DNA from 2 places in the Trueperella pecoris genome. Region 2 is predicted to be linked to the other one. Evidence: riboswitches for the same ligand, from Rfam matches in the RefSeq annotation. Region 2 holds a riboswitch; the other holds the start of a gene.

Region 1 (15,619 bases), 990 kb from region 2:
AAACGTAACCCCGGCCTTATCAAATTCGAGGTCATAGTGGAGCGGGCGACGGGAATCGAACCCGCCTCTGCAGCTTGGGAAGCTGCCATTCTACCGATGAACTACGCCCGCAAGGGTGATCCCATCTTACGTTCCTGACGGCGCGGGCGCCAATCGGGCAACGCTTAACATCGCACATCACCATTAACGTCGCACTTCTCCGCTACTGACGCACCTTAGACAGGTCTTTAAGGTGCGACGTTGGTGGAGAGGTACGCCACGGACAGAGAAGTGCGACGCGGGGGAGCCGCGGGGGAGCCACCAGCGGGGGAGCCACCAGCGGAGAAGTGCTACGCCGGAGCGGACAAATGCCCCGCCTGCCCGGACAGGCGGGCGCGCTCACGCGTGAGCGTGAAAGAATTGCCTCATGCTTCTCTCTGATCGTGACATTCGCGCATACGTGGCCGACGGCAGGATCACCCTCGATCCGTGGGATCCCGAGATGGTGCAGCCCTCCTCGGTGGACATTCACCTCGACCGCTTCTTTCGCCTCTTCGACAACCACAAGTACCCGATGATCGACCCCTCGAGCCCGCAACCCGAGCTCACCCGCCTGGTCGAGGTCCCCGCCGACGGTAGCCTCGTCCTCCATCCGGGCGAGTTCGTGTTGGGCTCAACGTATGAGCAGATTACGCTCGGCGACGACGTCGCGGCGCGGCTCGAGGGCAAGTCCAGCCTGGGACGCCTGGGCTTGCTCACCCATTCGACGGCGGGCTTCATCGACCCGGGCTTTTCTGGGCACGTGACCCTCGAGCTGTCGAACACGGCCACGATGCCGATCATGCTCTTGCCGGGCATGAAGGTTGGTCAATTTTGCTTCTTCCAGCTCTCCTCCCCTGCACAGCACCCTTACGGTCAGGGCGCCCAAGGCTCGCGCTATCAGGGCCAACGTGGGCCGACGGCGTCGCGCTCGGACCTCAACTTCCATCGGATTGACGTGTCGGCCCGTGGGCTGGACGTTTCCGGACAAGGAGCATGACGTTCCCGTACAAGGGGTATGACCTTGCGGGCAGGGAACTGAACCTTCCGAGCCGGAGTTGTGAGGTCGTGCGCTGACTCCACACATGGGTAAGTCTTTTCCCTAAGATAAATAGGTAGACGCACTCGACGGGCCTGGGGAGAAATATGCTGATTGTGCTGGCCGCTTTTGTCATTGGTGCCATCGTGGCGCCCATGGTGATGAGGCTGGGCCGGCGCGGCTACATGTATCTTTCGCTTCTCCCGGCGCTTTCGTTCGGCTATCTTCTCACCCTCGGCCCGGCTGTGATGGGCGGAGATTTCCCGGTTGGCAGGCTCGCCTGGGTTCCCCAACTGAACCTGGTGCTGACGTTCCGGATTGATCACCTGGCGTGGGTGATGTCGCTGATCGTGACGGGCGTGGGAACGGCCGTGCTCTTCTATTGCGCGCGCTATTTTTCGGCGTCGGCGCAGGGGATGGGGCGGTTCGCGGGAATCTTCATGGCATTCGCCGGCGCGATGGCCGGGCTCGTGACCACGGACAACACCTTAGCTCTGTACCTGTTTTGGGAGCTGACGTCGGTCTTTTCCTTCCTCCTGATCGGCTTCAATTACGACAAGCGCTCCTCGCGGCGCGCGGCCATGCAGGCTTTCATCGTCACGACGGCGGGCGGCTTGGCCATGCTTGTCGGCATCATGGTGCTAGGTGTGATCCCCGGCGGTTCGTTCACGATCTCCGAACTGGTGGCCTCGGCGCAGGCGGGCCAGCTGGGGGTGGCGGCGATTGCGGCGGAATCGACCCCTTCCGTGGTGGTCTCCACCGCCGTGGCTTTGGTTCTGGTGGGTGCCATGGCGAAGTCGGCGATCGTGCCGTTCCACTTCTGGCTGCCGGCGGCGATGGCGGCCCCCACGCCGACGTCGGCCTACCTCCACGCTGCGGCGATGGTCAAGGCCGGCGTCTACCTGGTGGCGCGTCTGGCGCCGGGCTTTTCAGACCAGCCGGTGTGGCGTTACATGATCGTGGCTGGCGGCGTGGGGACGATGCTGATTGGCGGTTACCGGGCGCTCAAGCAGTACGACCTCAAGCTGGTTCTCGCCTTCGGCACAGTTTCTCAGCTCGGGTTGATCATGCTGATGGTTGGCTATGGCACGCCGGCGATGTTGCTGGCGGGCCTTGGCATGCTCGTCGCGCACGCCATGTTCAAATCGACCCTCTTCCTGGCCGTCGGTCAGGTCGATTGGGCCACCGGCACGCGCGACCTCCGCCAGCTGTCCGGGGTCGGGCGCAAGATTCCGGTGACGGCTGCGGCCGCGGCGGTCGCGGGCATGTCCATGGCGGGACTGCCGGGCTTCGCGGGCTTCGTGGCGAAGGAAGCGGCCCTGCACGCACTCATTGGCGGCGACCTCTTAGCGACCGCGACGTGGGTGGCCATCGCGGCCGGATCCGTGCTGACGGTCGCCTACACGCTTCGTTTCTGGTGGGGCGCCTTCGCCGCCAAGCCTGGCATCGAAGAGACGGAGGTCAGCCGCCGCTCGTGGATCATGACGGGCCCGGTGTTGGTCCTTGCTAGCGGCAGCCTCGTCTTCGGGTTGGGTGCCCACCTTCTCGACGCCGTCTTCGCGCCTCACGCCCGCCAGATTCAGGGCGAGCTCGGTCACCTTGTCGCCTGGCCGGGACTGGGGTTCCCGTTCGTCGTGACCCTGGTGATCTTGACCCTCGGCTTTGGGCTATTTGTGGGCCGCGCACGGGTGGAGCCGCTTACCTCCCGGGAGTTCCCCGTCGCCGCCGAAACCGCCTATCATCGCATAATCATCGGCCTCGATTCGCTCTCTGGCCGGGCAACCGCCCTCACGCAACGCGGCTCACTGCCCGCCTACCTGTCGACGATCTTCACCTTCACGGCGCTTGCGGTCCTTGCAGCTGTTGCCCTCGGCGACTGGACGCCGCGCCTGCCCGTGCGGCCCTACGACTCCGTGGCTCAGGCCGTCGTCGCCGTGCTGACCATCCTCACGGCACTGTTGGCTGCGGGGGCTCGCCAACGCCTCAAGGCCGTCCTCCTGATGGGGATTTCGGGCTACGGAGTGGCCCTCATCTACGAACTCTACGGCGCCCCGGATCTGGCCTTGACCCAAGCATTAGTGGATACGATGACGCTCGTCGTCTTCGTCCTCGTGCTCCGCCGCCTGCCGCAATACTTCTCCCATCGGCCGCTGCGCGGCTCTCGCTGGTGGCGCCTCGCGGTGGCGGCCGGCTTCGGCGCGATGACGGCGCTGCTTGGCGTCGTCGCCGCGGGGGCGCGCGTACACGCCCCCATCGCGATCGACTTCCACGACGAGGCCTACGTGTACGGGTACGGCAAGAACATCGTCAACGTCACGCTCGTAGATATTCGCGCCTGGGACACGTTCGGCGAAATCTCCGTGGTTGTGGCCTGCGCGATCGGCATCTCATCCCTTCTCTTCATCCGTGACCGCGGCGGGCGCATCGACCGGTTCCGCAACCTGCGCACGCCCGCGACGAGCGTGGCCGGCCAAATCGTCCGCCCCACTCGCGACCTTGGCGGACCCACCTGGCGGCGCGTGCGCGCGCGAGCCATCGAATCCTCAGTAACCGCGCCCGGGCGCAACCGACGTTGGTTGGAGGGCAGCGACCAACTCCCATTTTGGCGCCGCTCCGTCATCGTTGAAGTTGGCACGAGGCTGATCTTTCACACCATCCTCGCGGTTTCCCTTTTCTTCCTCTTTGCCGGCCACAACGCGCCGGGCGGCGGCTTCGCGGGTGGCCTTCTTGCGGGTATCGCCCTCGTTTTACGTTATGTGGCGGGTGGACGCTACGAGTTGGGTGCCGCCGTTCCGCTACATCCGGGTCACCTCATGGGGACAGGCCTATCCATTGCGGGTCTGGCTGCCCTCATTCCCGTCGCTCTTGGAGGAACAATCCTCCAATCAGCCAAGATCGAGTTCGTGATGTGGGGCTTCGGTGAGGTCAAGATCGCGACCGCGATCTTCTTCGACATCGGCGTCTACCTCGTTGTCGTTGGACTGGTGTTGGACATACTTCGCTCGCTGGGCGCCGAAATCGACCGCCACGGGGAGCTCGAGGGCGTCGAGGACGAGGAAGTCGAAATCCGCCCGTCGGCCGATTCCCGCCGCGAGATGACCGACGCCGAACAGGCCCGCGATTTTGACGACGTCGTCTCCGCCCCTCCGACGCTGCACACCGGCGCGGAGCCGGGCACCCGCCAGGAGCCTCAGGCGAGCCCGTCTCGCCCGGGCGAGGTCGACCCCAAGACCGGCCTAACCACTGTCGCCACTGACCCGGCCACTACCAGCACGCTTATTGGGATCACCGAGGAGGCCGACAAGTGACATCATCCCTTGCATTGGCAATACTTGCGGGCGCGCTCGTGGCCGTGGGAGTTTATCTGGTTCTTGAACGCTCACTGTCGAGGATCGTCTTAGGGTTGGTCGCGGTAACCAACGGCGTTAATATCTTGATGCTGATCGCAGGAGGGCCCTCCGGCGAACCGCCCATGGTCGGCCAGGCGCGCCCAGAGGACATGGCCGATCCACTGGTCCAGGCAATGATGCTCACCGCAATTGTGCTGTCACTGGCGGTGACCGGCTTCCTCCTCGCGATGGCCTACCGTTCCTGGCAGCTCAACGGCAATGACGAAGTCCAAGATGACCTCGAAGACCGGCGTATTGCGGCGCGCTCCGAGGAAGCTAAGCTCGATGCTCGCGCCGACAAGCCAGCTGCCATTGAAGACCACGCTGCTGAGGTTCATGACGAAATTGAAGACGAGGAGGTAAGCCGATGAATTGGGACTTCCTTGTTGCTCTCCCGGTTGTTCTGCCGATCTTTGGCGCCGGGCTCTCGCTCGCCTTCGCCTCGGTTCGCCGCCTCCAAGGCATCCTCTCAGCGAGTATCCTCGGCGCCGTGTGGGTGGTCGCCGTCGCGCTCCTCTACATGTCCATGGCAGGCCCCGTCGTCCTCGACGTCGCCAGCTGGGCCGCGCCCATCGGCATTTCCATGGTCGCGGACCGCCTCAGCGCCATCATGCTCTTCACCTCCGTCACCGTTACGCTCATCGTCCTGCTCTACTCCCTCGCCCAAGGCGTGGCCGACGGCGACGACGCCGCACCCATCGCCGTCTACCACCCCGCCTTCCTCCTCCTCTCGGCGGGAGTTTCCCACGCGTTCCTCAGCGGGGACCTGTTCAACATTTACGTCGGCTTCGAACTGCTGTTGACGGCGTCGTTCGTGCTCATCACGCTGGGTGGGACGCGAGACCGGATCCGTTCGGGAACCGTCTACGTGGTCGTCTCACTCGTGTCGTCGGTGGTCTTCCTCGTGGGCATCGCGATGGCGTACGCGGCCACGGGCACCGTCAGCCTCGCCCAACTGGCGCTGCGCCTACCCGAGATCGACCCCGGTGTGCGGCTCACCATCCAAGTTATGCTCCTCGTCGGCTTCGGCATCAAAGCCGCGGTCTTCCCGCTCTCAGCCTGGCTGCCCGACTCCTACCCCACAGCCCCCGCGCCCGTCACCGCCGTCTTCGCGGGCCTGCTGACCAAGGTTGGGGTTTACGCCATCATCCGCACCCAGACCCTGCTCTTCCCCTACAACCGGCTCACGCTCGTCATCGCCATGATCGCTATCGCAACCATGCTCATGGGCATCCTCGGTGCGGTCGCCCAGCAGGACATCAAGCGACTGTTGTCCTTCACCCTCGTTTCGCACATCGGCTACATGATCTGGGGAATCTCCCTATCGTCCACCATTGGGCTCGGGGCCACCATCTACTACGCCGTCCACCACATCACCGTGCAGACGGCACTCTTCCTCGTCGTAGGGCTCATCGAGCGCCGCGGCGGCACGACGTCGTTGGTGCGCCTGGGATCGCTTGCAAAATTTGCACCCATGCTTGCGGCCCTTTACATCGTGCCGGCATTGAACCTAGCGGGCATCCCGCCGGGGTCAGGCTTCTTCGGGAAGGTCGGCCTCATACAGGCCTCGGTGTCACGATCCGCCTGGATCGACTGGGCCTTGATCGCCACCGGAATCATATGCTCCCTGCTCACCCTCTACGCGGTGGCGCGCGCATGGAACATGGCGTTTTGGCAGACCGCGCCCGAGCCGCTGCCCACCAAACCCATCCCGTGGGGTATGAGCGGGGCCGCGGGCGCGCTCGTCATCTTCTCCCTCGTCATCTCGTTCTGGGCTGGCCCGATCAACAAGTTCACCCTTGACGCCGCCGCCGAACTCAAAGCGCGCTCGCCCTACATCGTGGCCGTCCTACCCGAGGACGGGCGCGGCACCGGCGACTCCAAGGACTCCGGCGAGGGAGGCACCCATGAGTGAAACGCGCAGCCGATCCGCCGCCACGGGTCCCGCAGGTATGACAGCCAGGGGCGCGGGTAGGTCCACCGACGGCGTCGTCAACACCAAATCCGCGCGCGCCATCCGCCGGGCGGCGCGCCGCCCCGGGCGCTTCCCCCACGCTTCGGTGGGAATGCTTGCCTGGCTCATGCTCGTGTGGGTCCTCCTCTGGGCAGACCCCTCCACCGGCACGTTCCTCTCAGGAATCATCGTCGCGCTCTTCGTCACCACCGTCGCGCCATTCCCATACGTGCCCTTCGACGGGCGGTCGCGCCCGATCGCCGTCATCCACCTGATGACACATTTCCTGTTCGACATCGTCCACTCCTCCTTCCAAATGGCACGATTCATCCTCTCCGGCCGCCAGCCCCAAGCCGCAATCATCCGCGTCCACCTGCGATCGCACTCAGACGTGTATCTGGCGATGATCTCGGGAATGACGGCGCTCGTGCCGGGCTCGGTGGTGGTGGAGGCGCATCGCGTGACGGGCACGCTCTACGTCCACGTCTTCGACACGCATCTGGCCGGCGGGATCGAGGGCATCCACCGCACCGTCCTCGAGCTGGAAGAACGGGTGTTGCGCGCGTTTGCCTCGCACGACGAGCTGGTGGACGCAGGCTACGTGCCTAGTTCCTCGAGGCGGGCCGGGCGCCTGCCCGTGCCCTACGCGCCCGCGACGGGAGCGCCGCGCGAATTCGGCACCGCTCAATCGGCCGCGGTTGTTCAGGCGCAGCATGCCAAGCGGGACGAACGCCAGGCGCGCACCCGCCGCATCGCCGGAAACGCACTTCAGGCGGAGGTGGAACAGTGATCTATGTTCTCGGTGCATGTATCGCCCTCTTGGTAGTCTCGGCGCTATTGGTCACGGTGCGGCTGGTCAAGGGGCCGACCTCGCTGGATCGGATGGTCTCCGTGGACTTCCTGACCTCGATACTGATCGGAGGAGTGGCGGTTCTCGCGGCGATCACGCGCCGCGAGGATCTGCTCGCCTTGTTCATTGCGCTTTCCCTCATCGGATTCGTCGGATCTGCCACGCTCGCACGCTTCATTACCCCGCTGCAGGGCGGGATGGGTGGGTCGGCCGCCAAAAGTCGTGAGAATGTGGTTTTTGGTGAACACACTTGGCGATTTGGGCGGAAATCTCACAGGGTTTGGCGGGTGCGCCGAGTAGAGAGCCCGGCTGGCGGCCCAGGAGAGCCGACAAACGGCGGGAGAAGCTCCGATCCAGGTGATTTGTACGATCCGGATGCTGTGGATTTCTCCGGTACGGACGTGGACACGGAGGACGTCACTGAGGTCGGGCCAAAGCACGGTGGCGCGACGGCGGTAGAAAGGATGGAGCCGTAATGGAACAGCTTGCCGACTACCTCGGGGTTGCGCTCATCGCGGGCGGATCGATCTTTACCTTCATCGCCGCTATCGGCGCCTACCGTTACCCGGACCTGCTCGCTCGCCAGCACGTGGCCACCAAGCCGCAGGTGCTGTCGCTGATCATGCTCATGCTCGGCGTGTGCCTCATGGTCCAAAGCGCGACGATGACTTGGACGATGATGCTCGTCATCGGTTTTCAGCTCATTACCTCCCCAATCTCGGCCCACATGCTGTCGCGGGCGGGGTATCGGACGGGTCGAATCGACAAGTCGGCGCTGCTCATTGACGAGCTGGGTGAGGACATGAAGTCCGGAGACGACCGCGCGTAACGGGCCCGGCCGGCAACGTCCCACACGCACCTTCGCAATTGCCTGAAGCTAGCAGTGATTTCGTCATGACAGGCGCGCTGGCCGCTGGGATAATGGGACAGAAACATCCTTGGGAGGAATTATGAACATTGGTTGGAAGCTCATCACGATGGGTATCGCGGGCGCGGCCGGGGTTGCGTCGAATGTGGTGGTAAACCAGGTGTGGGAAAAGGGCCTTGGCAAGCAACGCCCGGTTGACGAAGACGAGATGATGCAGATGCCAATGCGTGACCTTGTTGTGTTCACCGCCGTCACCGCCGTGGTGACCGCCGTTGTGAGCACGGCTCTCAAGCGCAAGGCGGCGGAATGGTACGGAGCCTAGCCGAGGGCTAGCCTCGCGACATTGGATGCGTGTGGGCCGGTCTTCGCCTGGATTCGCCTGGGCGAAGATCGGCCCGTTTTCCCCGCATCGAATGTTCGCAAGTCAACTGCTACTCTTAAAGCACGACAGGGGAGCGCGTGTGCGCTGAGAGTGCGGCAAGGTGCTGCAGACCCTCGAACCTGCTCCGGTTAGCACCGGCGAAGGAAGTCGAGCTCTCCCTGGGCGTGTGCCCTGGAAGTGACGGTGGCCGTGGAGGCTGGCGGAATTTCCAGCGGATGATGCCCGGGCTCTCCCGAAGATATGGGAGGAAACATGAAGAAGGCCCTCAGCCTGATCTCCGTTCTTACATTATCTGCCACGCTGACCGGGTGCTCGGCGGTAGACCAAGCCAAACTCACCACGGGTGACACGATCACGGTTCTCACCCACGATTCTTTTTCGATCTCGGACGAGGCTAAAGCCAAGTTTGAGAAAGAAACGGGCATGAAGCTGGCAACCACGGCTCCGGGCGACGCGGGTATGGTGCTCAATCAGCTCATTTTAAACAAGGACAATCCGACTGTTGACGCCGTGTTCGGCATCGACAACTTCTCGGCTCAGCGTGCGCTTGATGAAGGTGTGATCGCGGATTACACGCCGGAGAAGGATCCGGGTGCGAAGATGCGCATTGGTGCGCTGACGGCGATCGACGCCGGCGATGTGTGCCTCAACGCGGATCCGGCCTACTTCAAGGAGCACAACCTTGAGCTGCCGACGTCGTTCAAGGATTTGACCAAGCCCGAGTACAAGGATCTCTTGGTTGTGACCAACCCGGTGGTGTCCAGCCCGGGTCTAGCGTTCCTGGTGGGATCAATCGAGCAGCTAGGTGATGGCTGGCAGCAGTACTGGACGGATATGTTCAAGAATGGCACGAAGGTGGTCGACTCGTGGTCGGACGCTTTCTACACTGATTTCTCGGCTGCCGACGGCAAGGGTGCCTATCCGCTCGTGTTGTCTTATGCGTCTTCGCCAGCCTACGGGAAGGGCGCTTTTGTGAACGTGCCGGGTACGTGCGTCGCGCAGGCCGAGTATGCCGGCGTGGTTAAGGGTGCGAAGAATGAGGACGGCGCCCGGAAGTTCATTGATTTCATGCTGTCGGAGACAGTCCAGAAGGATATTCCGGAGAAGATGTATATGTACCCGGTTGCTGATGTGGAGTTGCCTGCGGAGTGGGCCAAGTACGCGACGCGCCCGGCCGATTCGATCGTTCCGGATCCGGCGAAGGTGGCTAAGAACCGCGAGGCGTGGCAGAAGACCTGGTCGGGTCTGTTCGAGAATCGTTAACGACGCCGGTTTCGATGAGCGCAAGGAAGATTGTTCCGACTGTGGCCGGGTGGGCATTGGCGTTGACTGTGCCGCTGGTCTTCCTTGCGCTCTTTTTTCTTTGGCCGGTGGGCAGGATGCTGGGCTTGGGCATGTCGAGCGCGCCGGTGGCCTGGGAGGTGTTGGGTAGCGGCCGGACGTGGCGGATTGTGGGCCAGACGCTGGGGATGGCGGTGGTGGCGACGATGGGTTCGCTCGTCCTTGGTATCCCGGGGGCCTATGTTTTGTATCGCCTGCGTCTGCCGGGGCGCAGGTTCATGCGGGCGTTTGCGACTGCCCCGTTTGCGTTGCCGACCGTGGTGGTGGGTGTGGCTTTCCGCGCCTTGTTTGACCCGTCGGGTCCGTTGGGTTTCTTGGGCTTTGATCAGTCGACGACGGCGGTCGTCCTGGCCATGGTCTTCTTCAATTATGCGGTGATTGTGCGAACCGTTGGCTCGATGTGGGCGGGGATCGCGGATTTGACGGCGGCGGCCCGGACGCTGGGAGCGAGTCCGGCGCGCGCCTTCTTCACGGTGACGTTGCCACAGCTGGGCCCTTCTATTGCGGCTGGTGGCGGCCTTGTTTTCTTGTTTTGTGCCACGAGTTTCGGCATTGTGCAGACCTTGGGGCGTCCGGGTTATGGCACGCTTGAGTCTGAGATTTATGTGCAAACGACGTCGTACCTGAACTTGGATCATGCCGCCGTGTTGTCGATCCTTCAGCTCGTCATTGTTGTTTTTGCCCTCGTGGTGTCGACGGCGCTTTCGTCGCGGACGGAGCGGGCGCTGTCGGTGTCGGTTCACCGCCCGCAGCGCGTGACGCGCGAGGCGATCCCGGCGTTGGTGATCACCGCCGGTTCTTTGCTTTTTCTTGCGGCTCCGATGGTGGCCTTGGTGGTGGGGTCGCTGCGTTCGGGCGGTGAGTGGACGTTCCACAATTACCTCGCGCTAGGTCGGCCGGGGGCGGGCTTTTCTGGGGGCACCTCGGTCCTTGATGCGCTCGATCATTCGGCCCGCATCGCCTTGGATGCCGCCGTGGTTGCCCTGGCTGTTGGCGTGATTCTCGCCTTGGCTTTGTCGCGCCGCCCGCGCATGCCTCTCGCGCGCGCGGGCCAACGGGTTCTTGACGGAGTCGTGCTGTTGCCGCTGGGAATCAGTGCGGTGACGGTGGGCTTCGGTTTTTTGGTTACGTGGGGCCGGGTGCAGTCGCTGCCGGTGGGCGTGATCGTCCCGCTGGCCCAAGCCGTGGTGGCGTTGCCGCTGGTGGTGCGCTCGCTTGTGCCGATTTTGCGTGCGATTGACCCGAGGATGCGTGAGGCTGCTGCGACGCTCGGTGCGAGCCCGGCGCGGGTCATGGCGACGATCGACCTTCCGATCATGGCCCGCGGTCTGGGGGTTGCGTTCGGTTTTGCTTTTGCGATTTCCCTGGGTGAGTTTGGTGCGACCTCATTCCTGGCCAGCCCCGATTACCAGACTCTTCCCGTGCTGATTTCCAAGCTTCTTGGCCGGCCGGGCGTGGATAATTATGGGATGGCACTCGCCGGCTCGGTGATCCTCGCGGGCCTGACTGGCACGCTCATGTTCGTCACTGATGTGCTCCGCCCGCGTGGCGCTCGGGGCGCATTTTAAGGAGAAATCATGCTGACGCTGGAGAATATCGACCTCAGCTACGCCGAGCCGCCCGTCCATGCGGTGGACCATGTGAGCCTGGACGTGCCCACGGGAACGATCGTGGCGCTCTTGGGCGAGTCCGGTTCGGGCAAGTCTTCGCTGTTGCGGACGGTCGCGGGTCTGGAGACGGCGTCGGGCCGTGTGATTCTCAACGGACGCGACGTCAGTAGCGTGCCCGTTCACGAACGCAATATCGGGATGGTTTTCCAAAGCGGGCAACTCTTTCCACACAGATCGGTGGCGCGCAATATCGCCTACGGCCTCGAAGTGCGCAAACTGCCGAAGCCTGAGCGGAGCGCGCGCGTGGCCGAACTGCTCGAGCTTGTGGGCTTGCCAGGCTATGAGAACCGGCCGATCGTCACCCTTTCCGGTGGGCAAGCCCAGCGTGTCGCCCTAGCGCGTACCCTTGCCCCGCGCCCGGAGCTGGTCCTTCTCGATGAGCCGCTCTCCGCTCTCGACCGCATCCTGCGCACCCGGCTCTCAGCCCAGCTGCGCACTATTCTTAAGGCCGTCGACGCCACGGCCATCTACGTCACGCACGATCGGGAGGAGGCGTTGAACGTTGCCGACCTCATCGGCGTCATGCACGACGGCCGGCTCATCCAGCTCGGCACCGCCGAACAGTTGCTGGCCAACCCTGCTTCCGAGACGGTTAACCGCCTGCTGGCTTAAAATAGTTCGCCGTGTATCATGCCCGGACACACCTATTGCCGACGAGTTTAAATTCTAATGCTCGGCTCGCTAGGGAAATGTTCCTATATTTCCCGTTTGGATATGCTAGCGTTACGTTCCCAACAGCTTGGTCCTCGGGGAGTACACGCATGCGAGGTCTCCGTAGGTCCTTGCTGAGCCAAAGCCTGATTTTGTCACCGGTATCCCGCGTCTTCCTGAGCTATCTATCATCCTTGCGGTTGATGTTACTTTCACTAAGTATGGGAATCCCCCCGTTCCAGTACATGCTGCCGTTAGGTGCGCATTGATTGTTCTTTGTCTTGTAGTTGATGAGGGGTGAGGGAAATCAAAGGCTCCTGAGCATGTAATTTCAATACCTTTCGCGCTGGATTTAACAAATGAACTCCCCTGGGCAACTCTTCGCACTCATTCTGCAAGACGTGAGCTATTGCTCGCAGCATTTTCATGGATAGAATCTAAAGGTATCGTGAGCTTGAAAGTAAACTCCTCTCCATTCTGTTCAAGATCAACGATTTGGGGCTCGTTGTCGGAGAGGATCTCTATGCTAGCCTGCGTGCCAAGGGAGTTGGATAGGGCTCCCGTGACAATTGCGAAGCATAAGGCCGAGCTAAATAGTAGGTTTTCCATTGGAAACTCCTTCGGCAACTCGGATGTGAGAAGCAGTGAATAATATGGATACTTCACTATTGTTCAATTGGGGGAGCGCTAGGTCGTTATGAAAATTGCCTTTCACGAAGCAGATTACTTCGCGCGTTTTGCCCAAAAAGGTGACTGTCTCACGCCGATACCTTTCGCTTATACCGTGGGCGTGGCGAGCCCCGGAGCACAATGGGATCTCACGCGTCACCCGCCTTTTGCTCGCGAGGTCCCGCACCACAACCCGCTGTCAATCGAACAAGAAAGAGAGCTCGATCAGATCCTCGTCGAGACATCGTGCTCTCTTAACCTCGCACTCTACGCGGGCCACTTTGGTGAGGATTGGGGGCACTCGCTCGGTTTTGTGGATGAGGATGGCACGTTCATCTTCGGTGAGCGGTTTAATTTCATGCTTTATCGCACGGACGACATGCCACCGTTCGCCTATTACCGGCAACGCTGGGATAGCCCTTTCTCCCAGGTCGTAGCGGCATGGCCCGATAGTCGTTCCTGGTTTTTCAACTCGTTGCCCGATGCTCCATACACGATCATAGGTAGTGACAACGCGCATGTCGTCGACAAGCTCCTGGCATCTCCTGTGCTTGGAGCTGTTATTCTTCCGGCTTTCGGTGAATAATCCGCACCATCCTGCTACAGCGCCGGGTTGTACTTGAGCATGTTGACCTCGCCCGAGCACTCCGTGGCGATCGAAATGTTTGCCGCGAGCTTGCCCTCGGCGCGAAGCTCGAGGAGGCGGGGGACAACCCGGTCTCGCAATGACCAAGGGTCAATCGTATTGACGTAGATCTTCGAGCCGCCCTCGAACCCGGCGAGCGTGGACACACGCCACTTGAGCAGAATGCGCCAGGGCATGTTGACGTCCGAATCCATTGGCTTGGTGTACCACTCTTCATTGGTGGGTACGTCCGCGCCGGTGGCGGCGTGCATGGCATGAACGAGGTCCGACATCGCGCGCAGCTCGTCGCGGCTGTGCTCCCAGGGCTGAATGTGCGCCGACTTCGACCAGATCTCCAGGGACGGGTAGCGGTGGCCAAAGCCAGCGATCGCGACCGCGTGCTTGTTCTCGGCGATGATGAGGTTGTGGTAGCCGGCGTAGTTCACCCCGGCTTCGTTGTAGAGGTTCGGATTACGGCGAACCTTTTCCACCTCCATGCGGCCGTTGACGGTGCGCTGGTCAATGGCCACCAGCTGCTTGTGGAGATGATCAAAAGACGCGCCGGCGGGTTTAAGCCAATTCTGGAAGACCTGGACGTAGCGAACGTAGCGATTCGACTCGTAGAGGTCGCGCATGGAATCGACGGTGAGGCGCATGTACCACTCGTGTTCCTGCGGCGTGAGCGTTCCCGACGATGCCAGCTGCGTATCGTCGCTCGCCCCGTCCACGAAATGACGCCGACCCAAAATAAGATCGTGCCCGCCTCCGAAGAAGGAATAGGCACCCTTCATCTTCTCGGCCTCGGTCAAGTCCTCAAATTCCTCGGCGCTCATGCGCGAGGCGTACTTGTTGCGCAGCACGCCCATGACGTGGGCGCGGCCGGCCGGATCCGCCAAATAATGATCCATGCGCAACTGTGCCGCAGGGCTGAGTTTGTAATTGTAGTTTGCCGCCCAGTAGTCGAAAGAGAGAATTTCGAACAGGTTTGGCACCCGCCTGAACTCCCACTGGTTAGAGAGCATGTCCACCGAGTCGGTGAGGAGGATTTCGGCGTCGTCGCCCTTGCGAATCAAGCGCGACTTCTCCGGCGGGGTCTCAAGTACCCGCTGGGTGCAGAAGGCGCAGTGATGGCCCAGCTTGCTTGGGTCAATGGGCTGAGGATCCGCGTTTCTGATGCCGAGCGGCCTGTTCGCACGTCCCGGGACGGTCCACACCTCCGTACCCGAAAAAGGGTTGAGTTGTTTGATCGTCCCATCCGCCATCACCCGGAGGGGCTCGGCGAAAGCTTCGTACGCTTGCATGCGACTTCCTTTCAGCATCGTTGCGCCTTTCATTCTAACAGTGCTTCGGTGGTAGAAATACGGAGTGGCAGAACGCGTGAAACTTCCTCGAGAAATATGGGTGCTAGTGGTGGCAGCCGTGGTGGTCTCCCTCGGATATGGGATTGTGGCGCCGGTGTTGCCGCAGTTCGCCAAAAGTTTCGGGGTCACGACGACGGCCGCGACCGTCGTCGTCTCCGCTTTCGCTTTCATGCGGCTGACGTTTGCCCCGGTGTCAGGGTCGATGTCGAATAAGTTCGGCGAACGTGCAATGTTCATGCTGGGGGCCGTGATTGTGGCGGCGTCGTCGGCCGGGAGTGGGCTGGCCCACACATACGTTCAGTTGCTTCTGGCGAGAGCGCTCGGAGGCATCGGGTCGGTGCTGTTTTCGGTGGCGTCGATGTCGCTCATCATGAAGCTCGCGCCGGCCCATGCGCGGGGTCGGGCCTCGGCAGCCTACGGCTCCGGATTCCTCCTCGGGTCGATACTCGGGCCCGCGCTCGGTGGCGTTCTTGCTCCGCTCGGGCATCGTTGGCCGTTCTTTATCTACGCGATGTTGCTGGTGGCGGCCGCGCTAATTGTTTTGGCCTTCGTTCCCTCCGCGGCCGATGGGCATACGCCTCGCCGTACCCGATCCGTCCGCGCGCAGGTGACGCCAGACGAGTCCGGCAATCCCCAGGTCACGCTCGAACATGCGGGCACGCGCAGGCCCCCGATGCGGGTGCGCGAGGCACTGGCACTACGGCGATTCTGGATCATCTTGCTCACCGCGTTCGCGCAAGGGTGGACGAACTTCGGGGTGCGCGTAGCGGTTGTTCCGTTGTTGGCGGCGGGTATGCCCGGC
Region 2 (15,619 bases):
AACCGATCCTCTTAACCTTCCAGCACCGGGCAGGCGTCAGTCCGTATACATCCACTTACGTGTTCGCACGGACCTGTGTTTTTGATAAACAGTCGCTTCTCCCTGGTTTCTGCGGCCATCACCCCTAGCACGCAAGGTGCTTCAAGGATCAGGCCCCCCTTCTCCCGAAGTTACGGGGGCATTTTGCCGAGTTCCTTAACCACGATTCACTCGAACTCCTTAGTATACTCTACTCGACTACCTGTGTCGGTTTAGGGTACGGGCGGCTTGGACCTCACGTCGAGGCTTTTCTCGGCAGCACAGGATCACTCTACTTCGACCACACGGTCTCATCATCCAGCCTCACTCACCATGTTCCCCGGATTTACCTAAGGAACGAGCTGCGCTGTTAAACGTGGCAAGCCATTAGCCACGCGGAAGCTACCACTCTGCGTCACCCCTGTTAACACGCTTGCCTACCACAAGATCAGGTCCCACGCTCACTTACCATCAACCCCCGAAAGGGTACAACAGCAAGCAAGGATGGTTAGTATCCCCCGCTTCAGCATGGACGGTCCTTCGCCGGTACCAGAATAACAACTGGTTGCCCATCGACTACGCCTGTCGGCCTCGCCTTAGGACCCGACTAACCCAGGGCGGAAGAACCTGGCCCTGGAACCCTTAGTCATTCGGAGGACGGGATTCTCACCCGTCATTCGCTACTCATGCCTGCATTCTCACTCGCACCCAATCCACCACACGGTCACCCGGCAGCTTCATCTCGAGCACGACGCTCCCCTACCCAACAAAAACTTGTTGCCACGGTTTCGGCGGTGTACTTAGCCCCGCTACATTGTCGGCGCGGAATCACTTGACCAGTGAGCTATTACGCACTCTTTCAAGGATGGCTGCTTCTAAGCCAACCTCCTGGTTGTCACAGCAACTCCACATCCTTTCCCACTTAGCACACCCTTAGGGGCCTTAACCGATGATCTGGGCTGTTTCCCTCTCGACTACGGAGCTTATCCCCCGCAGTCTCACTGCCACGCTCAACTTAAACCAGCATTCGGAGTTTGGCTGATCTCAGTACCCGGTATAAGGGCCATCGACCATCCAGTCGCTCTACCACCAGCAAGCACACGCAACGCTGCACCTAAATGCATTTCGGGGAGAACCAGCTATCACGAAGTTTGATTGGCCTTTCACCCCTAACCACAGGTCATCCCCTCCATTTTCAACTGAAGTGGGTTCGGGCCTCCACACGCTCTTACACGTGCTTCACCCTGCCCATGGCTAGATCACTTCGCTTCGGGTCTAGAACATGCAACTCAAACCGCCCTATTCAGACTCGCTTTCGCTACGGCTACCCCACACGGGTTAACCTCGCCACACATCCTAACTCGCAGGCTCATTCTTCAAAAGGCACGCCATCACCCCCACCAAAAAGGGCTCTGACGGATTGTAAGCGTCCGGTTTCAGGTACTATTTCACTCCCCTCCCGGGGTACTTTTCACCATTCCCTCACGGTACTCATTCACTATCGGTCACACGAAGTATTTAGGTTTACACAGTGGTCTGTGCAGATTCACACGAGATTTCACGAGCCCCGTGCTACTCGGGAACACCACAAAGAAGAGCAACAGATTTCAACTACCCGACTATCACGGTCTACGGTCCAGCTTCCCAACTGATTCACCTATCTGCCACCTTTATCACTCCTCGACCCCCCGTCGGAGGGAATCACTGCAGGCCCCACAACCCCGAATATGCAACGCCCGACGGCTATCACACACACCCGGTTTAACCTCATCCGCTTTCGCTCGCCACTACTCACAGAATATCTCTTCCTACGGGTACTAAGATGTTTCACTTCCCCGCGTTACCCCCAATCACCCTATACATTCAGATGACGGTACCCAGAAACAACTCCAGGCAGGTTCCCCCATTCGGACACCCTCGGATCACAGCTCGTATGCCAACTCCCCGAGGCTTATCGCAGGCTACAACGTCCTTCATCGGCTCCGTGTACCAAGGCATCCACCGAACGCCCTAAAACACTTACAAAAACCAAAAGATGCTCGCATCCACTATACAATTCTCAACCACCACACCAACACCACACACAAACCCACACAAGCAGGCCCACGCACAGGCAGCACAGGTGTTACCCCACACCCCAACAGCATGCCAGCTCCCCACATTGCACACCACTAAAAACCCCAACAAAAAACGACAACCACCAACAAACAGTGACCATCACACCAGGGCTCCCTAGAAAGGAGGTGATCCAGCCGCACCTTCCGGTACGGCTACCTTGTTACGACTTCGTCCCAATCGCCAGTCCCACCTTCGACCGCTCCCCCCAAAAAGGTTAGGCCACGGGCTTCGGGTGTTACCAACTTTCGTGACGTGACGGGCGGTGTGTACAAGGCCCGAGAACGTATTCACCGCAGCGTTGCTGATCTGCGATTACTAGCGACTCCGACTTCATGGGGTCGAGTTGCAGACCCCAATCCGAACTGAGACCAGCTTTAAGGGATTAGCTCACCCTTGCAGGCTCGCAACCCTCTGTACCGGCCATTGTAGCATGCGTGAAGCCCAAGACATAAGGGGCATGATGATTTGACGTCATCCCCACCTTCCTCCGAGTTAACCCCGGCAGTCTCCCGTGAGTCCCCACCCAAAGTGCTGGCAACACAGGACAAGGGTTGCGCTCGTTGCGGGACTTAACCCAACATCTCACGACACGAGCTGACGACAACCATGCACCACCTGTACACCACCCCGAAGGCTGCACCATCTCTGGCACATCGCAGTGTATGTCAAGCCTTGGTAAGGTTCTTCGCGTTGCATCGAATTAATCCGCATGCTCCGCCGCTTGTGCGGGCCCCCGTCAATTCCTTTGAGTTTTAGCCTTGCGGCCGTACTCCCCAGGCGGGGCACTTAATGCGTTAGCTACGGCGCAGAACCCGTGGAAAAGGCCCCACACCTAGTGCCCAACGTTTACGGCGTGGACTACCAGGGTATCTAATCCTGTTCGCTACCCACGCTTTCGCTCCTCAGCGTCAGTGGTGGCCCAGTAACCTGCCTTCGCCATCGGTGTTCCTCCTGATATCTGCGCATTCCACCGCTACACCAGGAATTCCAATTACCCCTACCACACTCTAGTCTGCCCGTACCCACTGCAACCCCGAAGTTAAGCCCCGGACTTTCACAGCAGGCGCAACAAACCGCCTACGAGCTCTTTACGCCCAATAATTCCGGACAACGCTCGCGCCCTACGTATTACCGCGGCTGCTGGCACGTAGTTAGCCGGCGCTTCTTCTGCACATACCGTCACTCATCGCTTCTTCTGTACTGAAAGGAGTTTACAACCCGAAAGCCTTCATCCCCCACGCGGCGTCGCTGCATCAGACTTGCGTCCATTGTGCAATATTCCCCACTGCTGCCTCCCGTAGGAGTCTGGGCCGTATCTCAGTCCCAATGTGGCCGGTCACCCTCTCAGGCCGGCTACCCGTCGACGCCTTGGTAGGCCATCACCCCACCAACAAGCTGATAGGCCGTGAGCCCATCCCCATCCAAAAAATCTTTCCAACCCCCACCATGCGGCAGAAGCAGAATATCCGGTATTAGACCCAGTTTCCCAGGCTTATCCCAAAGACAAGGGCAGGTTACTCACGTATTACTCACCCGTTCGCCACTAATCCACCCAAGCAAAAGCAAAGGCTTCATCGTTCGACTTGCATGTGTTAAGCACGCCGCCAGCGTTCGTCCTGAGCCAGGATCAAACTCTCCACAAAAAACAAAACCAACCCCAACAAACAGGGCCAGCCCAATCCATATGAAAAGCAAGAAAAACAAGCTCAACAAAACCAGAAAACTGGCAAACAAAAACCACAACCAACCAAAAGGCCAGTCACAGCAAAAAACCAACCCAACCAAAAAATGGAAGAGCCAGCAAAAAATACAACATAAAAAGCTGACACACTATTGAGATATCAAACAACACACCCACACAAGAAAACCCAACAAAAACCCTTTGCCAGACCCCCTCAGGAGCAACCTCTCCAACCTAGTCCAACCAACCACCAAAGTCAAACTCCAGCAATCAGAACAACCAAACCAGAAAACCATCACCACAACCGTGCCTCACACGCCCCGGCGACAAGAAAAAAACTTACACACCCACCCCACCCACGTCAAACCAACCCACAGTGCCCCTGATCACAACCACAAACACCGAAATTTATCTCCCGCGCCAACCTCACGGCTTCCCTCTAAAACGCACGTCAAAGCCCGATTTTCTCTAATCTTGTCCCATGGGGTTCGACATCGTTTTCTTCGTCGTGACAGCTCTAGTCGCGCTGTTCGGTGCCCTCACGCAGATCATCCCGGGGCCCGCGATACTCGCCTTGGGGACGGTATTGTGGGCGGCCGTCATCGGCAAGCCTACGGCGTGGGTCTGGGTGGTCGCCGTCGTGGCCGTCCTCGCGATCGGCACCCTCGCAAAGTTTGCCTTCCCATCTGCCTACCTTAAGCGCGAGGGGATTTCGACCAGAACCCTGCTGATAGGCGCAGTCGCCGGCGTCGCCGGTTTCTTTGCCGTACCGTTCTTCGGCCTCTTTCTCGGATTCCCCCTCGGCGTATACCTGGCCGAGGCGCGCCACAGCCACGAGACCGCGTGGCAGAACACGCTGACGGCGCTCAAAGGCGTCGGATTGAGCATCGCCATTGAAGTTCTTTCAGTGGCCATTGGCTTGCCTGTGTGGGCATGGGGAATATGGTCGGTCTAAACGACAGTAGTCGTCTGCCCTTCCAGTCTCTTGAGGTACTCGAGCATGATGTGTGCGCCACGAACGGCGTCGGCGTTGTCGGCCTTTTCAAGCGGACTGTGGCTGACGCCGTTTTCACACGGCACAAAAAGCATCCCCGTCGGGCAAAGATCGGCAAAATTCATGGCGTCGTGGCCAGCACCGCTCGGCATTAGCTTATGCTCGATCCCGCGCACATGAGCCGCTTCGGAAAGCCCTCGCACAACGCCGTCGTCCAAAGTCACGGCCGGAGCGTGAGAGACAACGCGCAGGTCGACGTCGACTCCCCTGCGGTCGCAAATCTTCCGGATGCGCGACTGTACTTGCGCACTCATGAGTTCGATGCGGTCGTTATTACCGTCGCGCAGATCGACTGTGAGGCTCACCGCGCCGGGAACCACGTTGAGCGAGTTCGGGTGAACGTTCAAGGATCCGACCGTCCCCACGGAGGTATGGTCCGGGTCGCTCGTGGCGATTTCCTCGACCGCCAAAACGATCTCGGCGGCAGCGCACAGGGCGTCCTGGCGAATGTTCATCGGGGTCGCACCCGAATGTTCAGCCATACCCGTGATACGAACTTCCAAGCGAAGATTGCCGGCAATCGACGTCACGACGCCGATCGGCAACTTCTCACTTTCGAGCACGCGGCCCTGCTCGATGTGGAGCTCAAGGTAGCCCTTGACGCCGTCAATCACGCGAAGATCCGTGCTGTGGCCACGATCAGCAAAAACCTGTTGGAGCGTCTTGCCGTCGCGCGACACGAGGCGGACGAAGTCCTCCGGGTCGAACTTCCCCGTCACAAGGGCGCTGCCCAGACACGCTTTGAGGAAGTTCGTCGACTCCTCGCATCGGAATGCTCCCACCTTGAGCGGGATATCCAGGCTTTCTTCCTTGATCATCTTGAGCAAGGTCATCGCTGCGGCGACGCCGAGGATGCCGTCATAGCGACCGCCGTCGGACACGGAGTCGAGATGTGAAGCAACAAGGTAGTAGTCCCCCCTGGGGGTAGCGAGAGAAATACAGATTGCCGACTGAGTCTGTTTCCACCACGAACCCGTCATCAGTGGCGATCTTGGTGGCGGCCTCATGCATCTCGTCTTCAACCAGGCCGTATCCGAGGCGATTGACGCCGCCCGTGACCTCATCCGCCCCAATCGGATAGAACGTCTCCATGATGCGGGTCAGATACGCCAGCGGATCGAATTCGCTCATCATGCTCACTTCATCGTCGAACTGATCAGGTAGGATCAACGGCCACCGGATTCCCGTATGATTCGAGCCTAGCAACCGGACGACGTCGTCGGAAGAACTGTCCACAATACGCAGGTGGAGGCCGCAAAGGGGACTGAAAATGTAGACAGATAGCCATGACCGGTCGTGCGCAGATTTGCCATCTAGGCCACCAAGGCCGCAAGCAGCTAATCTTCACACGCTGCTAACCTGGTGACGTCTACCAATCCGTGTCCCACCAGCCCACCATTCATCACCAGAGAGGCTCCACATGCAAGGCACATATCCAGTGGTCACGCTCTGCGGATCTACTCGTTTCAAAGAAGAATTTATCGCGGCTCAAAAACGGCTAACTCTCGACGGGAACATCGTCATCAGTGTGGGCCTTTTCGGGCATAGTGGCGACGCCGAAGTATGGACCGAAACAACCAAAGAGATGCTTGACGACATGCACAAGCGCAAAATTGACATGGCCGATGGCATCTTCGTCATCAACGTAGGCGGTTACATCGGTTCAAGCACGCGCTCGGAAATCGAATACGCCAAAGCGCATGGGAAATCCATCACCTACCTCGAACCCCGCCAGGCTGGCAGCGACCGTTGAAATGTAGCCCAGCGTGGCTGATTTACGTCAAGCAGCCGGAGCGGAATGCCGCATTTTGTGGTTCCCAAACCCGATCGGCGTCGCTTCTGGGCGTTAAGCATCCCAAAAAGTGTCCTTATACTGACTCACAACCAGCTTGGCCGATAGGGCACTGCTGCAAATTGCCAAAATAGAGATGTACATAAAACACAATCTCAATGATGATGCGATATTAGAAGCTATCGTGCCGCGTATAGCCTCGCTGGCAGGTGCACTCCTCGGCTGCCAGCCTTTAGGTATTGCCGCCACTGACCAGGATCCACCCTGATGTGGCTGACGTTGTGCGGGAGCAGCTCCACACGTGATGACCGGTAAATCGCCGCAGCAACCGGTCAGCCTGCGAATCCCGCGAGGACGTCTTTGACCACCTGTGCCGGGTCGGGTGCGTTCATGATAGCCCGCACGATTGCGACTCCGTCCACGCCCGTCGCCGCGAGGCCAGGAACGTCGGCCACCTGCACATCACCGATCGCCACCATCGGCAGCCGCGTCGCCGCTACCAGTGCAGGATAGCCGTCAAAGCCGAGCGGCTCGCGCCCAGAGTCCTTCGTGGGCGTACGCCGAAACGGCCCGCAGCCCACGTAGTCGACCACGTCCGCCAGCCGATCCGCAGCCTGCACCAGTTCCAGTGTTCCAGTGGTCAGCCCGATTAACGCGTCCGGACCAAGCATTGCACGCGCGTCGGCGGCAGGCAGATCATCCCAGCCTAGGTGTACCCCGTGCACCGGTTCCCCGGCACGCATCGCCGCGAAAGCGACGTCAGCACGGTCATCCACCACCACACGAGTGTGCGGCGCAACAGCGGCCACCGCTCGCGCCACCGCAACCGTCAACTCGAGGAGGTCTCGTGCGCCGGCACTTTTAGCTCGGACCTGCACAACCCCAGCGCCAGCTTGCGCCGCCGCGGCCGTCGTCGTCACCGTTTCCGGGCCGGTCCCAGAAGTCACCAGGTAGCAACGCCAATCCACATTTTTCATTGTTTGACCTCGTCCAATGCATCGAGCAGATGAATCCGAAAACTTCCTGGACCAGCGGCCCGCTCATGCGCAACTTCGCCGGCACGCTTCATCCACGTGGACGCCGCGAGCGCAGCCTCCCACGGCGCGGCAACCGCGACGCACGCCGCGGTGAGTGCGCCGAGCAGGCAACCAGTGCCTGTCACACGCGGCATGATTGCCGACCCTCCCCTCACTTCGTGCACGTGCTCCCCGTCGGTGATGACGTCCACTTTCCCCGACACAGCCACCACGGCGCCCGTACGCTGTGCCAGCTCGCGGGCGTGTGGGAGAACGTCCAGGCTCGACGCCGTCGCGTCAGCTCCTCGACCGCCACCGCCAGCGCCGGCGAGCACCAGCACTTCCGACGCGTTTGCACTGATCACTGCCGGTTGCATGTGCGCAAGTTGGAGCGCCAAAGGCGTGCGCACGGGGGCCAGGCCCACCGCCGTCGGATCCAAAACCCACGGAATCCCGAGCGTGCGGGCGGATGCTACAGTGGCTGGGATGCCCGCAGCGCCGTCGGTGGAGAGCGTACCGAGATTGATCGAGAGAACGTCGGCGGCTGACACGATCACTGGCGCCTCGGCTTCAGTTTCGGTCATCATGGGCCGCGCGCCGGCGGCGAGAAGACCGTCGGCCACGATCCCCATCGACACCGTCGCCGTCAGGCAATGCACCAACGGCGCACGCTCGCGCACCGCCGTGATCACGCCGTTCACGTAGCCGCCTCCCGCACGCAAGTATCTTCCCCAGTTCTGTTCCCTGCCGGGACGACGTCGGACAGGCCGCCGGCAACGACGTCGATGTCGTGGTCGACGTCGGTAGGCGATAGCCGCGGCCCGAGCGCCGCCCCCAACGTGACCAAACCCGCACCACACAGTAGCAACGCAACTGGCGCGCCGTCACGGCCGAGTGCACGCTCCAGAGCCGGCAGATAGAATGGGAACAGCGCGGGCGCAATCAGCGAGAGCGAATAGCCCATGCCGTAACCGGAGGAACGCACCTGAGTTGGGAAACGCTCCGAAAGGTAGGCAGAGACCGGCCCGTAGGCCGAGACTGTGACCACCTGCAGACAGGCCGCTAGCGCGGCGGCACCCGCCACACTAGTGGCACTCGTGATCGCGAACCAGAGCGCCGGTCCGGCGATCGCCGCAACTGCCATCCACGCCACGAAGAGCCGTCGCCGGCCCACCAGCGACGAGGCGTGCCCGGAACCTGCCATGAACACCGCTTGGGCGAGTGAAGCGACGCCCATAATGAACGGCGCCTGGGTGGCGGTGAACCCTGCGTCTGCCGACAGCCGACCCGGAAGTATCAACACCGTCACCGCCGTCAGAACCCACAGTCCGCTCATCAACGTGAAGACCTGCCAGAATGCGCCGGCATGACTCCCAAACAGTACTTCCCGAATGCCGGCAGGTGCGGCCTCGCCCGCCGCACGTTGCCGGTGGAACACGGGAGCGTCGACCACGTGCCGCGAGTAGTAGGCAAACATGCCCAGTGAGAACATCACGCCCACACCGAACAGGGCACGCCATCCCCACGCAACGTATGCCTCGCGCCCGAGGAGAGCCAGGCTGGCCGCCGTCGCGAAGGCAATCGTGGCCTGTGCAAGCGGGGCCATCGCCAGAATTACCCCCGACATCAACCCGCGTCGGCGCGGCGGTGTCCACTCCATCGCCAACGGAATCGCGGCCGAGTACTCACCTGCCACGAACACGCCACCAACAAAACGCAGCACCAACACCCCGGCGAGCGCGGCAGCGCCGATCGCGAGGTGAGTGGGCATGAGCGCAATCCCAGCGGCGCACGCGGCCGTCCCTGCGATCGCAATCCTGGTGGTAGCCGTACGACCGAGCCGATCCGCGATCCGCCCGAAGATCACCCCTCCGAGTGGGCGCCCAAGCAACATCGCAACCACCACCAGCGCGCCCGCTTGGGCCGCTCCAGGCCCGCCGAGCACCACAATCGCCGGGGCGAGCGCGGTGAGCGGCAGAAACACGTGAACGTTGTCGATCCAGTTGCCGATCACGCCCGCTCGTAGGGCAGCCCTGCCCTCGGGTGGAAGCCAGACGCCGGTGGCGCCGGTAACGCCCTCCTGGTTGCAAAATTCAGGCGAAACTGCGGCGCTCACTGTTGGCTCGATTCCGACGCAAGGCGAGTGCTCTGTTCGAAAAACTCGAGCTCGTGGCGGCATGCGAAAAGGAACGCACGAGCCGCTCGGGAGCGGTCGGCCGGCGAAGCGGCCTCCATCGCGCGTTCCACCAGCGCGATCGCGTGCTCGGCTTCCTCCGCGAACTCGGGAGCGCCGTAGGTGCGCAGCCAGGCAGCATATGGATGGTCCTCGCCGACGTCGGGAACGAGCGCGCCGGTCTCTGCATATAGCCAGAAGCAGGGCAGCACAGCCGCAACGCCCACCGCGTACTGCTCACCGAGAACGCTAGCGAGCAAAAAGGATGTGTAGTGGCTAGTCACAGGGCCTTCCTCACCCGGGAACACGCCACCAAGCCAGGTGGTGTGGAGCTCACGCTCCCCCACGATCGCGCCGATCGCGGATTGTGCCCAGAACACGCCGTCATCGGCGTTCAGCGCCCGCGAGCCAAGCGCTGCGAGGGCACGCGAGTAATCCGCAAGGTACAGAGCATCTTGCCCGAGGTAGAAACGGAACTGTTCCTCAGGCAATGAGCCGGCGGTGAGGCCACGCACGAAGCCGCAGCGCGCGATCGCGTCCCACGTCTGCCAGCCCGCGTTCCACAGCGCGCGAGTCCACGGGCCGGCCGCCTGCGACGCCGTCGGCGCCGGCGCGTTCGCTGTTTGCGGCAAGTCCTCGGGAGCGTTGAGTTCGGAAGGCAGCTGGGCAAACCACGGGCGCGTGTTCGCGGCAGATGCGAGGCGACGTGCACGGTACGAGTGGTCCACAGGGCCGTTGCCCTGGCCCACTTCGAGTGCTGCGCCATGGTTGATCGCCTCGTTGAGCCAATCGGTGGCCCACGTCAGGGCGACCGGGAGCGGATCGCCCGAGCCGAGGCGTGTGGCGAGCGCCGAGGAGAGCGAGCATCCCGTTCCGTGGGTGTTCGTCGTTGCAAGTCGAGCTGCGGGCGCAGCGTGGGTAGTTCCGTCTGGGAGCACGGCGTAGTTCGTTGCGACAGGCGAGTTAGTCAGGTGTCCGGTTTTGACGATCACGGCGACTCCCGTTTCGCTTGCCCAGCGCCGGGCCTGCGCCAGCGCGACGTCGGCGGTGCGGGCTGGCTCCTGGCCCACGAGCACCGCAAGCTCACCAATATTCGGCGTGACGACGGTGGCACGGCGCGCGAAGGCGCGCATCTCTGCCTCGGCGTCGGGATCGAGGAGACGATCGCCAGAGGTTGCCACCATCACCGGATCCACAACCAGCACCTTCGGCGAGTTTTCCTCGCACCAATCGGAAACCGCCGCGATGATCTCAGCCGTAGCGAGCATGCCGGTTTTAACGGAATCGATGACGACGTCGGAGCTGACAGCTCGCAACTGTGCCGTGAGAAACGCCGGATCGGGCGTGTGGACGTCACTCACACCCTGAGTGTTTTGCGCGGTCAAGGCCGTGATAACGGCCATCCCGTAGCCACCGGCCGCTGTAATGGATTTGAGGTCCGCCTGGATTCCGGCTCCGCCACTCGGATCTGAGCCGGCGATCGAAAGCACACGCGCAGGCCGTGCGGCGAGGATTGGGTGAATGGGAGCAGGATGCAGTGGTGCCATGAGGACATCCCTTCGCTAGTACGATCTAGATCAGGTTCCACGGGTGTAATCTCAGCGCCTTGCGGCGCACCCCGTGTCCGTGCCCGAATCGTAACACACGCGAAGAACAGGGAACTACCGACGACGATCAGCTACCCCTACGATTCGGTAGGGTAAGTCCGCCTCTATTGCTTCGGCGAGGATGCGGGCCACAGTTTGTTCCACTCGCTTTGAGCTTGTGCATGGTGCAAATGGATTCGGCATGCTTCCCCGTTCGCAAGATGATTCCCTTGCTATTCCGGCCTAGCCCGTACCATTCGCACTTCATGGCAACCGGGCGTGGCATCGTCGAAAAGCCGCTGAACGCCGTCTTGTTCAAAGCCATGCGAATGGTAAAAGGCTTCGCCGATTAGGTTATTCTTGATCACCCAGACGTAGGCGGATTCATCGCCGAGGCACGCATCTAGCAGTGCCGTACCGATGCCCTGGCGCTGATGCTCGGGATGCACGTAAAGAACTGAAAGTTCACTGGGAGCGGGAGCCTCGTCATCACGTGAAGCGTTAGCAAGTCCAATCCCGACGATCCGTGAAGCACGAGAGTCTGACGATGTGGTGTTTTCAGCTAGCCAGAACGGATCGCCACTGTTGATGATGTTTCTCCAGTAGCCAGCGATTGCGACTTTCGACGCGGGAGCAAAGAGGCAGTCGAGGAAATTTTGCGGCAGTATCTCGCGATACGCCCAACGCCAACAAATCTCCTCGAAATCAACCATCGCAGACGTGTCATCGGCCGTAGCAGTGCGAAGCGTGGATACGTGCATGCGCCGAATCTTACCACTGGTGAACGGAGTCGAGCGGCTAAGGCCAAGCTGACTACGGCGTCGCCGCTTGAGCTATACACACCCTCACCGGACTCGACATGGCTTGCGAGTTCGCCCCACCACCTACCACGTCCTCTGCCAGCACATCACCCCAGACGGCAACACCACCGCCGCGATCAAGGACGGGACGCGGATCGCGGTCGAGGGCTGGCCCACCGAGCTACGGTCTAAGTGGCAGCATTGTCTGCGCATGATACGCGGCGTGCCATATAGAATCTCTATCACGCAGAGTCTGACCAAGGTAGATCCGCGCGCCCTCATCTGCACAAGTTTCGAAAAAGCCCTCATCATCCAGCAACCACGGGCCAAGGAGAACATTGCCCGGCTACGCCGCGTCCACCCAGACAAGACTCCCCAAGACCTCATCTCCTATATCAACAAGTGGTATCTAGGTGCAGTGACCGCATCCGGCGCCGGCGCGGGAACTACGGCCGTCATTCCCAACGGAGTCGTCCAAACCTCAGCCGCAATGATTGATCTCGTCACCTATCTCGAAGCGTCCGTCTTTTACATCCTCAGCCTCGCCGAGATCCACGACCTCGACCTCGAAGACCTGGAACGTCGCAAGATGCTCGTCACCGCCGTCCTAATCGGCAACTCCGCCTCCTACAACAACCTCAAAGACGTTTCCGTGAGCTTTCCGGTCGGCGCGCTCACTGTCATATCCGGCGTCGCCGGTTCGGGCAAGAGCTCACTTGCCTCCGTCTTGGCAAAGCAGCACCCCGAAGTCGCTGTCATCGATCAAATGCCGCTGGCTGCATCCAGCCGTTCCTCGCTATTGACCGTCTTGGGACTCGACACCCCGATACGCGGGGCCTTTTCCAGAATCTCTGGTCTGAGTGCCAGCTGGTTCAGCGCGAACGGGAAAGGCGCCTGCTCATTGTGTAAGGGGCGGGGCACAACGCGCATAGACATGGCCTTCATGGATGACGTGCAGACACGATGCGAGCGGTGCGGCGGCAGGAGATTCAACGAAACCACTATGGCGGTCCTGCTGCCATACGGTTCGCGTGGCCTCACGATCGCGGACGTCCTCGACAGTGGCTTGGATCGGGTCGGTGAGCTATATGCCGACCAGGATGAGGTGCTCATTGTCATATTCTTGCTTCAGCGAGCCGGCCTGGGGTACCTCACCTTGGGACGAACACTCGACACGCTTTCAGGCGGTGAGCTCCAGCGGATCAAACTCGTCCGCTTCTTCAAAGAACACCAGTGGGATCAGAAAAATGTGTTGGTCCTAGACGAAATCACTACCGGATTGCACCCCAAAGATGTGGAGCAGATGATGCGCTTCCTGCGCCACCTCACCACAAAGGGCGTGACCGTCATCGCCATAGACCATAACCTAGAGGCCATCGCCCAGGCCGACGACAACATCGATATCGGCCCCGGAGCGGGTGCCCAAGGCGGGACAGTAGTCTTCGCGGGAACGCCGCGAGGACTAGCTGACTGCCCATCCTCTCTAACCGGGAGCTGGCTCCAAAAGGCGCTATTCTCTTCTCACATTCGACTAACGAAATGAGGGGACAAGGAATCGCGTGAAAACTGGACGTTATGGCAAAAGTGCGATGTATTGCGGCCTAGCCTTCACGGCATGGATCATCAGTTCATTGCCGCTATCAAAGATGAGAACAACGGTCTCCAACAACCTGCCAGCATCATCAAAGCCGAGCCTGAGTTCGCGCTGTGGATTCTCCTCATCGAGAGGCTCTACCCACAGTGGTAACCCGGCAGCGAGAATAATCCCGTCGTCTGTCAGACCCTGATTGGCCTGATGCTTGCGTGCGGAAGCATGGAGCTTCACACTCACAACAAGGCCGCTTCTCGAATCAGCTCCGAGCGCGACATCTCCCGCGACTGCGCCCGCCGATCCAACTCAGCAATCTCTTCAGGCGTGAAGCGAACCGCCACAACCTGGCTCGGCTGCGCACCACGACCAGGACGCCCGCGTCCGCGCTTCTTCAGCAGTGCGGCGTCGTAACCATCTTCAGCCTCACGAGCCTGCGCCGGCCCACCCTGCCCACGGACCAACACTAAACCCGCCCCACGAGCCCAGACCTGAACCGAGTGACAATTAACCTTCAACTCACGAGCAACACTTGCACACGAACGCCCAGAAGCAACCAAGGCCACCGCATGATCACGAAACGACTGCGAATAAGGCCGAATCGGCGATCTACCAACCATTCAACACACTCCAAAAAGTAGTGCATTGACCCCTGGAACCTACCACATGACTTTCAATACAGGGCTCATCAATAAGGCAACGGGGGCAAAACCGCGTCAGGTGAGTGAAAACTCTGAGCAGGTGGAGGCAAGCGCCCTTCTATCTACGTTTTGCTCAAAATAATTCGAGCCAGGAGCGCTTATTAACCAGGGTAAGATCTTCAAGATCTATTACTGACATAAAAATCCCTCTATACAGATGGTCGAAACGCCAGGTTGCTAGATTTCTTCTGCAGGGAAAACCCAAACTTCCTAGCAGCACACTCTACATGCACGGTTTTCCTAACGCTCTCCTGGCCGAGCGGCTTACAGCACCCTATATTCCTAGCCGTCAGAGGTTTGAGCAGATACTGCTAATGCGTACCAACCATGTGTAATCTCACACACATGCGTGTAAGGTATCCTCAAGACGCTTGCAATAAGCGGAATCGGGGAAAGTGACACTATTGCAATTCAACGAAAAATCGGTCTTGAGAAGAATTACGATAGCTTACGGCTTGTTGACGCTCTTCGATTTTTTATTTGGCTCAGTCTACATCGTGGTTCTTCTCAATAAAGGACTATCGCCAATCCAAATCGGAAGTTTATTTGGAATAAGCTCTGCACTTTCACTTCTGATAGAAGCACCAAGCGGAGCACTTGCCGATAGATTCGGCCATCGTAAATTTCTTGTAGCAGGACTAGTAATCTGGGGAGCGAGTTTATTATTGCTTGCGTACTCAACAATGATAATTTCAATCGGACTGTCCTTAGCTTTTTGGACCTCAGGCATGGCGTTGCAATCCGGAACTTTCGCACCATTACTCGTGTCCTCGGCAGGAGAGTCTGACCGCCAAAAGCTTTTTGAGCAACTTTCACGGCTAACTCAAAATGCGAAATGGCTAATGTCAGCAATTGCTGCCATTTTAGTCTGGAGTCTTGGCAGCGTTTGGGATCCCACTACCATAATATTGGCTGCGGGCATCGGCCTCATCTTCCTCTCAGTAGTCTGTTTTGGCATGTTCGAGGAAACCCATTCCAGATCACGCTCACGAATAACAACTACTTTGAGGAATTCCTTCCTTTGGATTCTAGATAAGCAAACATTGCCACTTATATTTGGGAGCATCCTCGTAGGATTCAGTTCTGTCGGCA

What was found. Region 2 has a riboswitch for thiamine pyrophosphate ahead of HLG82_RS03045 (bifunctional hydroxymethylpyrimidine kinase/phosphomethylpyrimidine kinase). Riboswitches for the same ligand answer to the same signal wherever they lie in the genome.
Region 1: another riboswitch for thiamine pyrophosphate. It lies ahead of HLG82_RS08915 (thiamine ABC transporter substrate-binding protein); the one in region 2 lies ahead of HLG82_RS03045 (bifunctional hydroxymethylpyrimidine kinase/phosphomethylpyrimidine kinase).

What each region holds. Positions count from the first base shown of each region.
Region 1 is NZ_CP053291.1:1,932,403-1,948,021, reverse strand. It holds tRNA gene HLG82_RS08960 (tRNA-Gly) at 38-111, opposite strand; gene dcd (dCTP deaminase) at 407-1,018, shown strand; gene HLG82_RS08950 (Na+/H+ antiporter subunit A) at 1,165-4,365, shown strand; gene HLG82_RS08945 (Na(+)/H(+) antiporter subunit C) at 4,362-4,817, shown strand; gene HLG82_RS08940 (Na+/H+ antiporter subunit D) at 4,814-6,361, shown strand; gene HLG82_RS08935 (Na+/H+ antiporter subunit E) at 6,354-7,190, shown strand; gene HLG82_RS08930 (MrpF/PhaF family protein) at 7,187-7,726, shown strand; gene mnhG (monovalent cation/H(+) antiporter subunit G) at 7,726-8,079, shown strand; gene HLG82_RS08920 (DUF4235 domain-containing protein) at 8,201-8,440, shown strand; TPP riboswitch at 8,558-8,663, shown strand; gene HLG82_RS08915 (thiamine ABC transporter substrate-binding protein) at 8,753-9,763, shown strand; gene HLG82_RS08910 (ABC transporter permease) at 9,724-11,409, shown strand; gene HLG82_RS08905 (ABC transporter ATP-binding protein) at 11,419-12,123, shown strand; gene HLG82_RS08900 (hypothetical protein) at 12,550-12,828, opposite strand; gene HLG82_RS08895 (hypothetical protein) at 12,860-13,417, shown strand; gene HLG82_RS08890 (DUF4921 family protein) at 13,432-14,757, opposite strand; gene HLG82_RS08885 (MFS transporter) at 14,822-15,619, shown strand, end outside.
Region 2 is NZ_CP053291.1:638,870-654,488, reverse strand. It holds rRNA gene HLG82_RS03090 (23S ribosomal RNA) at 1-2,043, opposite strand, end outside; rRNA gene HLG82_RS03085 (16S ribosomal RNA) at 2,255-3,779, opposite strand; gene HLG82_RS03080 (DUF456 domain-containing protein) at 4,299-4,772, shown strand; gene HLG82_RS03075 (Zn-dependent hydrolase) at 4,769-5,851, opposite strand; gene HLG82_RS03070 (hypothetical protein) at 5,877-6,035, shown strand; gene HLG82_RS03065 (TIR domain-containing protein) at 6,292-6,624, shown strand; gene HLG82_RS03060 (thiamine phosphate synthase) at 6,996-7,640, opposite strand; gene thiM (hydroxyethylthiazole kinase) at 7,637-8,380, opposite strand; gene HLG82_RS03050 (MFS transporter) at 8,377-9,795, opposite strand; gene HLG82_RS03045 (bifunctional hydroxymethylpyrimidine kinase/phosphomethylpyrimidine kinase) at 9,792-11,399, opposite strand; TPP riboswitch at 11,390-11,483, opposite strand; gene HLG82_RS03040 (GNAT family N-acetyltransferase) at 11,672-12,199, opposite strand; gene HLG82_RS10410 (excinuclease ABC subunit UvrA) at 12,303-13,781, shown strand; gene HLG82_RS10475 (hypothetical protein) at 13,854-13,985, shown strand; gene HLG82_RS10470 (ribbon-helix-helix domain-containing protein) at 14,066-14,293, opposite strand; gene HLG82_RS03025 (MFS transporter) at 14,932-15,619, shown strand, end outside.